One region of the Pseudescherichia vulneris genome, then DNA from elsewhere that is predicted to be linked to it. Evidence: predicted binding sites of a transcription regulator. Region 1 holds the regulator's gene; each other region holds the start of a gene.
The links. The regulator CRP, encoded in region 1, controls carbon source genes, mostly activating them, when cyclic AMP is high. The targets are predictions, from matches to a motif close to ATGTGANNNNNNTCACAT.
Positions count from the first base shown of each region.

Region 1 (2,270 bases):
GACCGAGATGTGCTCCTGCAGATCCAGCGCCACCTGAAACGCCCGCAGCAGACGCTTGTAGTCGTTATGCTGGTTGGCGGCGAGCATATGCAGCTGCTGATAGCACTGGCTGATGAGATCCACCGCCTTTTGCTGACGCGCCAGCAGCGGCGGCAGGGCCTTCTCCGGATCGGCGTGCTGCGTCAGCAGGCTGTATTTCGCCTCGCAGTAATCGGCGAGCTGGCGGTAGAGCAGGCTCAATGATTCGCGCAGGGGCTGCTCGCGCCACAGCCAAAACCAGAACCAGTTAAATGCGCCATACCAGAGCGTGCCCAGGGCGTAGATGAGCAGCGGTTCCCAGACCGGCATATTGCCCGCCAGGCTGAGGGTAAAGATAGCGGCGATAAGCGAAGCGGGCAGCAGACGTGCGTGTAGAGGACTGATTTCCGCCGTGACGCCCAGCAGCATTGCCAATCCGGCGAGGATCAGCGGGAGCGCAACGTTGGCCCCCAGCAGCAGCTGCACCGCCAGGCTACAGCCAGCAAACAGCGAGCCGCCGATAACCAGGCGCTTAAAGAAGCGTTTGTGCGGCGTATCAAGACCGGCAATGTTGCAGCAGGCGGGCACCAGCGAGAATAGCAGACCATGCTGAAGATGACCCAGCGCCAGACCGATGGCCACAGGAAGACACAGCACCAGCGTTTGCCGCAGTGCGTAGTTAACTTCGGGGTGGTAGATTAACCTGCGCCACATGAGGAGAAGAGCAAAAACGGCGTCCGCAGAGGCGATACGCCGTTCTTAAAGCTTAACGTGTTCCGTAGACGACGATGGTTTTGCCGTGCGCGGAGATCAGGTTCTGATCTTCCAGCATCTTCAGAATACGGCCTACGGTTTCACGGGAGCAGCCGACGATCTGGCCGATCTCCTGGCGGGTGATTTTGATCTGCATCCCGTCCGGATGGGTCATGGCGTCCGGCTGTTTAGCCAGGTTCAGCAGGGTCTGCGCGATGCGGCCGGTGACGTCGAGGAAGGCGAGGTTACCCACTTTCTCAGAAGTGACCTGCAGGCGGCGTGCCATCTGCGACGAAAGACGCATCAGAATATCCGGGTTGACCTGGATCAGCTGACGGAATTTTTTATAGGAAATTTCGGCCACTTCACAGGCGGTTTTCGCCCGTACCCATGCGCTGCGCTCCTGGCCCTCTTCAAACAGGCCCAGTTCACCGATAAAGTCGCCCTGGTTCAGGTAAGAGAGGATCATCTCTTTCCCTTCTTCGTCCTTGATGAGCACTGCCACTGAGCCTTTGACGATGTAGTACAACGTTTCCGCTTTTTCACCCTGGTGAATCAGCGTGCTCTTCGATGGGTACTTATGAATGTGGCAATGAGACAAGAACCATTCGAGAGTCGGGTCTGTTTGTGGTTTGCCAAGCACCATGCGCGGTTATCCTCTGTTATAAGCTGGCGCCAGTCGCGGGACGCATCCGGCGGCTGGGGTTGCAATCATATGCTTCCCGAATCCTGGGAAGGGGGCCGTCAATATAAGCGTGCGGCCTGTAATGGTTGAAGTCCTCTGCATACCTGCATAATGTCAATACATTACCGTAGCATCCCGACTGTTTTAGCATAGCTTTTGCCGTGTGTCTCCTGGTGTCTCGCTTCAGCTTGATGGATGTCGCCTTCCGTTGCGCGTTTTACTCGGCGCGCGTAATCTGTCGGGAAAATTGCCACTCTGGAGTGATGAAAATGCAAGCACGCGTAAAATGGGTTGAAGGGTTAACGTTCCTCGGCGAATCCGCCTCTGGCCATCAGGTTTTAATGGACGGCAACTCCGGGGATAAAGCCCCCAGCCCGATGGAGATGGTGCTGATGGCGGCAGGCGGATGCAGCGCCATCGACGTGGTGTCGATCCTGCAGAAAGGCCGTCATAGCGTGACCGATTGCGAAGTGAAGCTGACCTCCGAGCGCCGGGAAGAGGCCCCGCGTCTCTTCACCCACATCAACCTGCACTTTATCGTTACCGGCAAAGAACTGAAGGATGCGGCGGTATCCCGCGCGGTAGATCTCTCGGCGGAGAAGTACTGCTCCGTGGCGCTGATGCTGGAGAAAGCGGTTAACATCACCCATTCATACGAAGTGATTGAGGGATGATTTTATGCCCGGTGGCGCTGCGCTTACCGGGCCTACATGACGCGCATTGCCTTATTCAATCTTCTTGCCTTCCATCAGCCGCTGCACCAGCGGCAGCATGATCAGCTCCATCGCCAGCCCCATTTTGCCGCCCGGCACCA
Region 1 covers NZ_LR607338.1:1,243,850-1,246,119, reverse strand. Annotated here, with positions in the region: gene FN633_RS05135 (YccS/YhfK family putative transporter) at 1-732, opposite strand, end outside; gene crp (cAMP-activated global transcriptional regulator CRP) at 785-1,417, opposite strand; gene FN633_RS05125 (OsmC family protein) at 1,726-2,130, shown strand; gene FN633_RS05120 (phosphoribulokinase) at 2,182-2,270, opposite strand, start outside.

Region 2 (2,270 bases), 1.1 Mb from region 1:
ATCGCCGCCGCCGCGCTGAGTAAAATTGAGATATCCACCCTGCCTCCTGCATAAACCACTTACCGATGCAAAATAAGAGTGTGCTGGATAGGTGTCCAGTTGGGAAGGATTTTCCTGCGAGGTACTACGCAAAACAGGCAGGCCGAGGGGATCGACCTGCCGGAAAGGCGCATTAAGCCAGACGGCGCGCCGCTTCCACCACGATTTTAATTGCGTGGCTTTCGGTCTGCTTCATGGTCTCTGCGTTCGGGATCTCTTGCTGGGTGCGGTTGACGATCACGCCCGCTACCATGCCAGCGCGCAGGCCCTGGCTAGAGCACATGGTCAGCAGCGTCGCGGACTCCATCTCGTAGTTCATCACGCCCATTGACTGCCACTCTTCCATCGAGCCTTTATAGCGGCTGACGACGCGGCCGGAGAAGGTATCGTAACGCTCCTGGCCCGGATAGAAGGTGTCAGACGAGGCGGTCACGCCAATGTGGGTTGTTGCGCCCACCTCTTTAGCAGCCTCGACCAGTGCGGTGGTACAGGTAAAATCAGCTACCGCCGGGTACTCCATCGGCGCAAAGTGCAGGCTGGCTCCGTCGAGACGCACGGAAGCCGTGGTTACCAGCACGTCACCAACGTTGATGTGCGGCTGGATTGCGCCGGTGGTGCCCACGCGCAGGAAAGTCCGGATGCCCAGTTGCGCCAGCTCTTCAACGGCGATAGAGGTTGACGGACCGCCAATACCGGTGGAGCAGACGATGATGGCCTTGCCATCGACTTCGGCGCGCCATGAGGTAAATTCGCGATGCGATGCCAGCTTGACCGGCTTATCCATCAGCGCGGCGATCTTTTCCACTCGCTCCGGATCGCCAGGGACGATAGCCAGCGTTGCCCCCTGCAGATCGTTTTTGGTAAGACCGAGGTGAAAAACATCAGACTTGGACATAGGTGACTCCTTTGTGGGTCGATTCATCAGCAGAAGTAAAACGGTACTCTACAGAAGGCCATCGCATTTTTTCGTGACACCAATCACTCTGAAGAAAACTGTTTACATCAATTTTTCATCAAAAGGTGATTTATATCACACTATAACGCTCTCCTTCTCCCGTTCGTCTTAAAGATAGTCTCTTCCGCACAGGATGATTTTGCCGTACTGGCTATAGTTACCTAATGCGCTAAATAAGGGTACGGAGATTGCCATGACAACAGAAAAACAGCCCGGCTTTGCACCTGCAGCTTCACCTCACGCTTCCACCGCCGTCCGCACCTCTGAAGAGTCCATTCTGACCGGTGAGACGTCAATTCCCACTCAGGGAGATAACATGCCCGCCTGGCATGCCCGGCCACAGGCTGCCAACGGCCCGCTGCCGGTAGTCATTGTCGTGCAGGAGATTTTCGGCGTGCACGAGCATATTCGTGATATCTGCCGTCGGCTGGCGCAGGAGGGCTACCTGGCCATCGCGCCTGAGCTCTACTTCCGTCAGGGCGATCCCAACGACTACAGCGATATTCCCACGCTGTTCAGCGAGCTGGTTTCAAAGGTCCCGGATGCACAGGTCTTAGCCGACCTCGATCACGTCGCCAACTGGGCGGCACGCAACGGTGGCGATGCACATCGGCTTCTGCTTACCGGCTTTTGCTGGGGCGGGCGTATTGCGTGGCTCTACGCTGCGCATAATCCACAGCTGAAGGCAGCGGTGGCGTGGTACGGCAAGCTGGTGGGCGATAAAACCCTGAACTCACCGAAGCATCCGGTGGATATCGCCACCGACCTTAACGCGCCGGTGCTGGGTCTATACGGTGCCCAGGATGGCAGCATTCCGCTTGATACCGTAGAAACCATGCGCCACGCCCTGCGCGCTGCCAACGCCGAGGCGGAGATCGTGGTCTATCCCGATGCCGGACATGCCTTTAACGCCGACTATCGTCCGAGCTATCACGAAGAGTCAGCCAAAGATGGCTGGCAGCGCATGCTGGCATGGTTTGCCCAGTACGGCGAAAAGCGAGGCTAAAATCCTATGCCGGGCGGCTTAAAAATCGCCCGGTGCACACTGCAGGCAGGTCAGCCCTTCCGCACGCCAGAAATCCACCACCACCTGACGATCGTCGATCACCAGCCAGGGGGCGTAGCCGTCCGCTTTTATCTGCTGCAACAGCGTTTTTTTCACCACCTCATCTGGGAGCGTATCCTCCCCGTCCGGCCGAAGATAGAGCGCATCGAAAGGAATACAGTGCCGCTCCAGCCACTCCTGGGTATGGCGCTGGAAGCTGGCAGGCCGTCC
Region 2 covers NZ_LR607338.1:96,883-99,152, forward strand. Annotated here, with positions in the region: gene rmuC (DNA recombination protein RmuC) at 1-38, opposite strand, end outside; gene udp (uridine phosphorylase) at 173-934, opposite strand; gene FN633_RS00480 (dienelactone hydrolase family protein) at 1,188-2,000, shown strand; gene FN633_RS00485 (phosphatase domain-containing protein) at 2,019-2,270, opposite strand, start outside.
Region 2: the regulator CRP is predicted to act here: its motif matches at 1,058-1,075, upstream of udp (uridine phosphorylase).

Region 3 (2,270 bases), 280 kb from region 1:
AAATCGGTCAGGGCTTTGACACCTGCCAGCGGCATGGCGTTGTAGATGGAGGCACGCATTCCGCCAACGACGCGGTGGCCTTTTAGGGCATGCAGACCGGCGGCGAAGGACTCCTCCAGGAAGAGGTTATCGAGTTTGCTGTCTGCCAGCTGGAACGGCACGTTCATGCGCGAGCGGTTCGCAACCGCCACGTCGTTACGGTAGAAGTCGCTGCCGTCGATAACGCCGTACAGCAGTTCGGATTTCTGCTGGTTGATGGCATTCATCGCCGTAACGCCGCCGTTTTGCTTCAGCCACTTGAACACCAGGCCAGAAAGATACCAGGCGAAGGTCGGCGGAGTGTTGAACATAGAGTCGTTGTCGTTCAGCACGCTGTAATCCAGAATCGACGGGCAGGATCTGTGGGCTTTACCCAACAGATCGTCGCGCACGATCACCAGCGTCAGGCCTGCCGGGCCGATGTTTTTCTGCGCCCCGGCGTAGATCACGCCGTAGCGGCTGACATCAAGCGGCGCGGATAGAATTGTTGACGAGAGATCCGCCGTAACGACGACGTTATCGCCAAACTCAGGCTCTTCATGGATGGCGATACCATCGATGGTCTCGTTCGGGCAGTAGTGCAGGTAGGCGGCATCGTTAGAGAGCTGCCACTCGCGCATCGGCTTCACCGCGCGCAGTCCGTCAACGGTGGTTTTGGCATCAATCACGTTCGGCGTACAGTATTTATGCGCCTCTTTTACCGCGCTGGCTGCCCAGTAACCGGCGTCAACGTAATCCGCCGTGGTTTTATCCCCCAGCAGGTTCAATGGAATGCCCGCGAACTGACCGCGACCGCCACCGTGGCAGAACAGAACCTTATAGTTCTCTGGGATGCTTAACAGATCGCGAAAATCCTGCTCCGCCTCTTCTGCGCACTGGATAAATGGCTTACCGCGGTGGCTAATCTCCATGACCGACGTGCCAAGACCCTGCCAATCGCAGAGCTCCTGCTGAGCCTGTTTAAGCACCTCTGTCGGCAACATCGCCGGACCAGAACTAAAATTAAAGACCTGTGTCATTTCCTCTCACCACGCTGAAAGCAATAAGTTATTCCTGTGACATCGGTTGTACCATTGCACGTCACCCGCCGCAACGGGTATTCCGACAGCGGGAAGAAATGTGCGCTCAGTCACATAGCAGAATATTTTGTGCTGTTCTGCGGCGGTGGCGAAAAACCCTGTCAGGTGATGCGAATCGCCCGGCTGGCCTTCGACCATTCTGGATTTTTACAGCGCGGACAATCTTGTTTCTCGCCCGCCTGCATCACAATCACCTCGCTGCATTTTACGCAGGCATAGTCGCCATCCTCCGGCGCGACCATAAAGCGCGGCACCAGCCCCGCCGGCAGCAGCGACAGCCCAGGGCGCACGTCCTCATCGCGGTAGTAGTAGGTACTGATCTGCCCGTTGGTCTCCATGATCGCCAGTCGAATCTGCCCCAGCTGCTCCACGCCGTTGACCCGCAGCTCCATATAGAACTCGACCTCGGTCAGGTTGGCCGCTCTCAGCTTGTCCCACGCCAGCTCGCCCTCCTCTACAATGATAATCGGCTTGCCTTCAAAGAGATCCTCAAGCCGTTCACTGTGGGCCATCAGCCACATCACCAGCCGGTAGAACAGCGCCAGCGAGACAAACACCACCAGCACCGGCAGCATCGGCACGTCGTCATAGAAGGCCACGTCCCCCGCCGCCGAGCCGAGGGTCAGAATGATCAGCACCTCGAAGAGCGACATCTGCCGCACGCCACGCCGTCCAGCGATCTTCAGGAACAGAAAAACGAGGATAAAGGTGTAGAGACTTCGCAGCGCAACCTCTCCCAGGAAGTCGAGCGGCGCCTTGTCCAGCATCATACGATGCAAATCGAATGCTTTCATTTTCTTTTGCCTAAACAGGACGTTAGTTTCTACAAGCATAGCTCGCGCTTTTATTTTCGTCCTCTGGCGCAGGAAGATAGCGCCGTTCAGCTAAAACCCGTATCATTGCGCGCTTTCCGTACGAATAAAGTGACGCTCATGACGCAAACATTTATCCCCGGCAAAGATGCCGCTCTGGAAGACTCCATCGCCCGCTTCCAGCAGAAACTGCTCGACCTTGGCTTCGATATCGAAGAGGCCTCCTGGCTGAACCCGGTGCCTAACGTCTGGTCCGTGCATATCCGCGATAAAGCCTGCGCCCTCTGCTTTACCAATGGTAAAGGCGCAACCAAGAAAGCCGCGCTGGCCTCTGCCCTTG
Region 3 covers NZ_LR607338.1:1,524,847-1,527,116, reverse strand. Annotated here, with positions in the region: gene serC (3-phosphoserine/phosphohydroxythreonine transaminase) at 1-1,058, opposite strand, end outside; gene FN633_RS06275 (DUF421 domain-containing protein) at 1,220-1,912, opposite strand; gene ycaO (30S ribosomal protein S12 methylthiotransferase accessory factor YcaO) at 2,051-2,270, shown strand, end outside.
Region 3: the regulator CRP is predicted to act here: its motif matches at 1,157-1,174, upstream of serC (3-phosphoserine/phosphohydroxythreonine transaminase).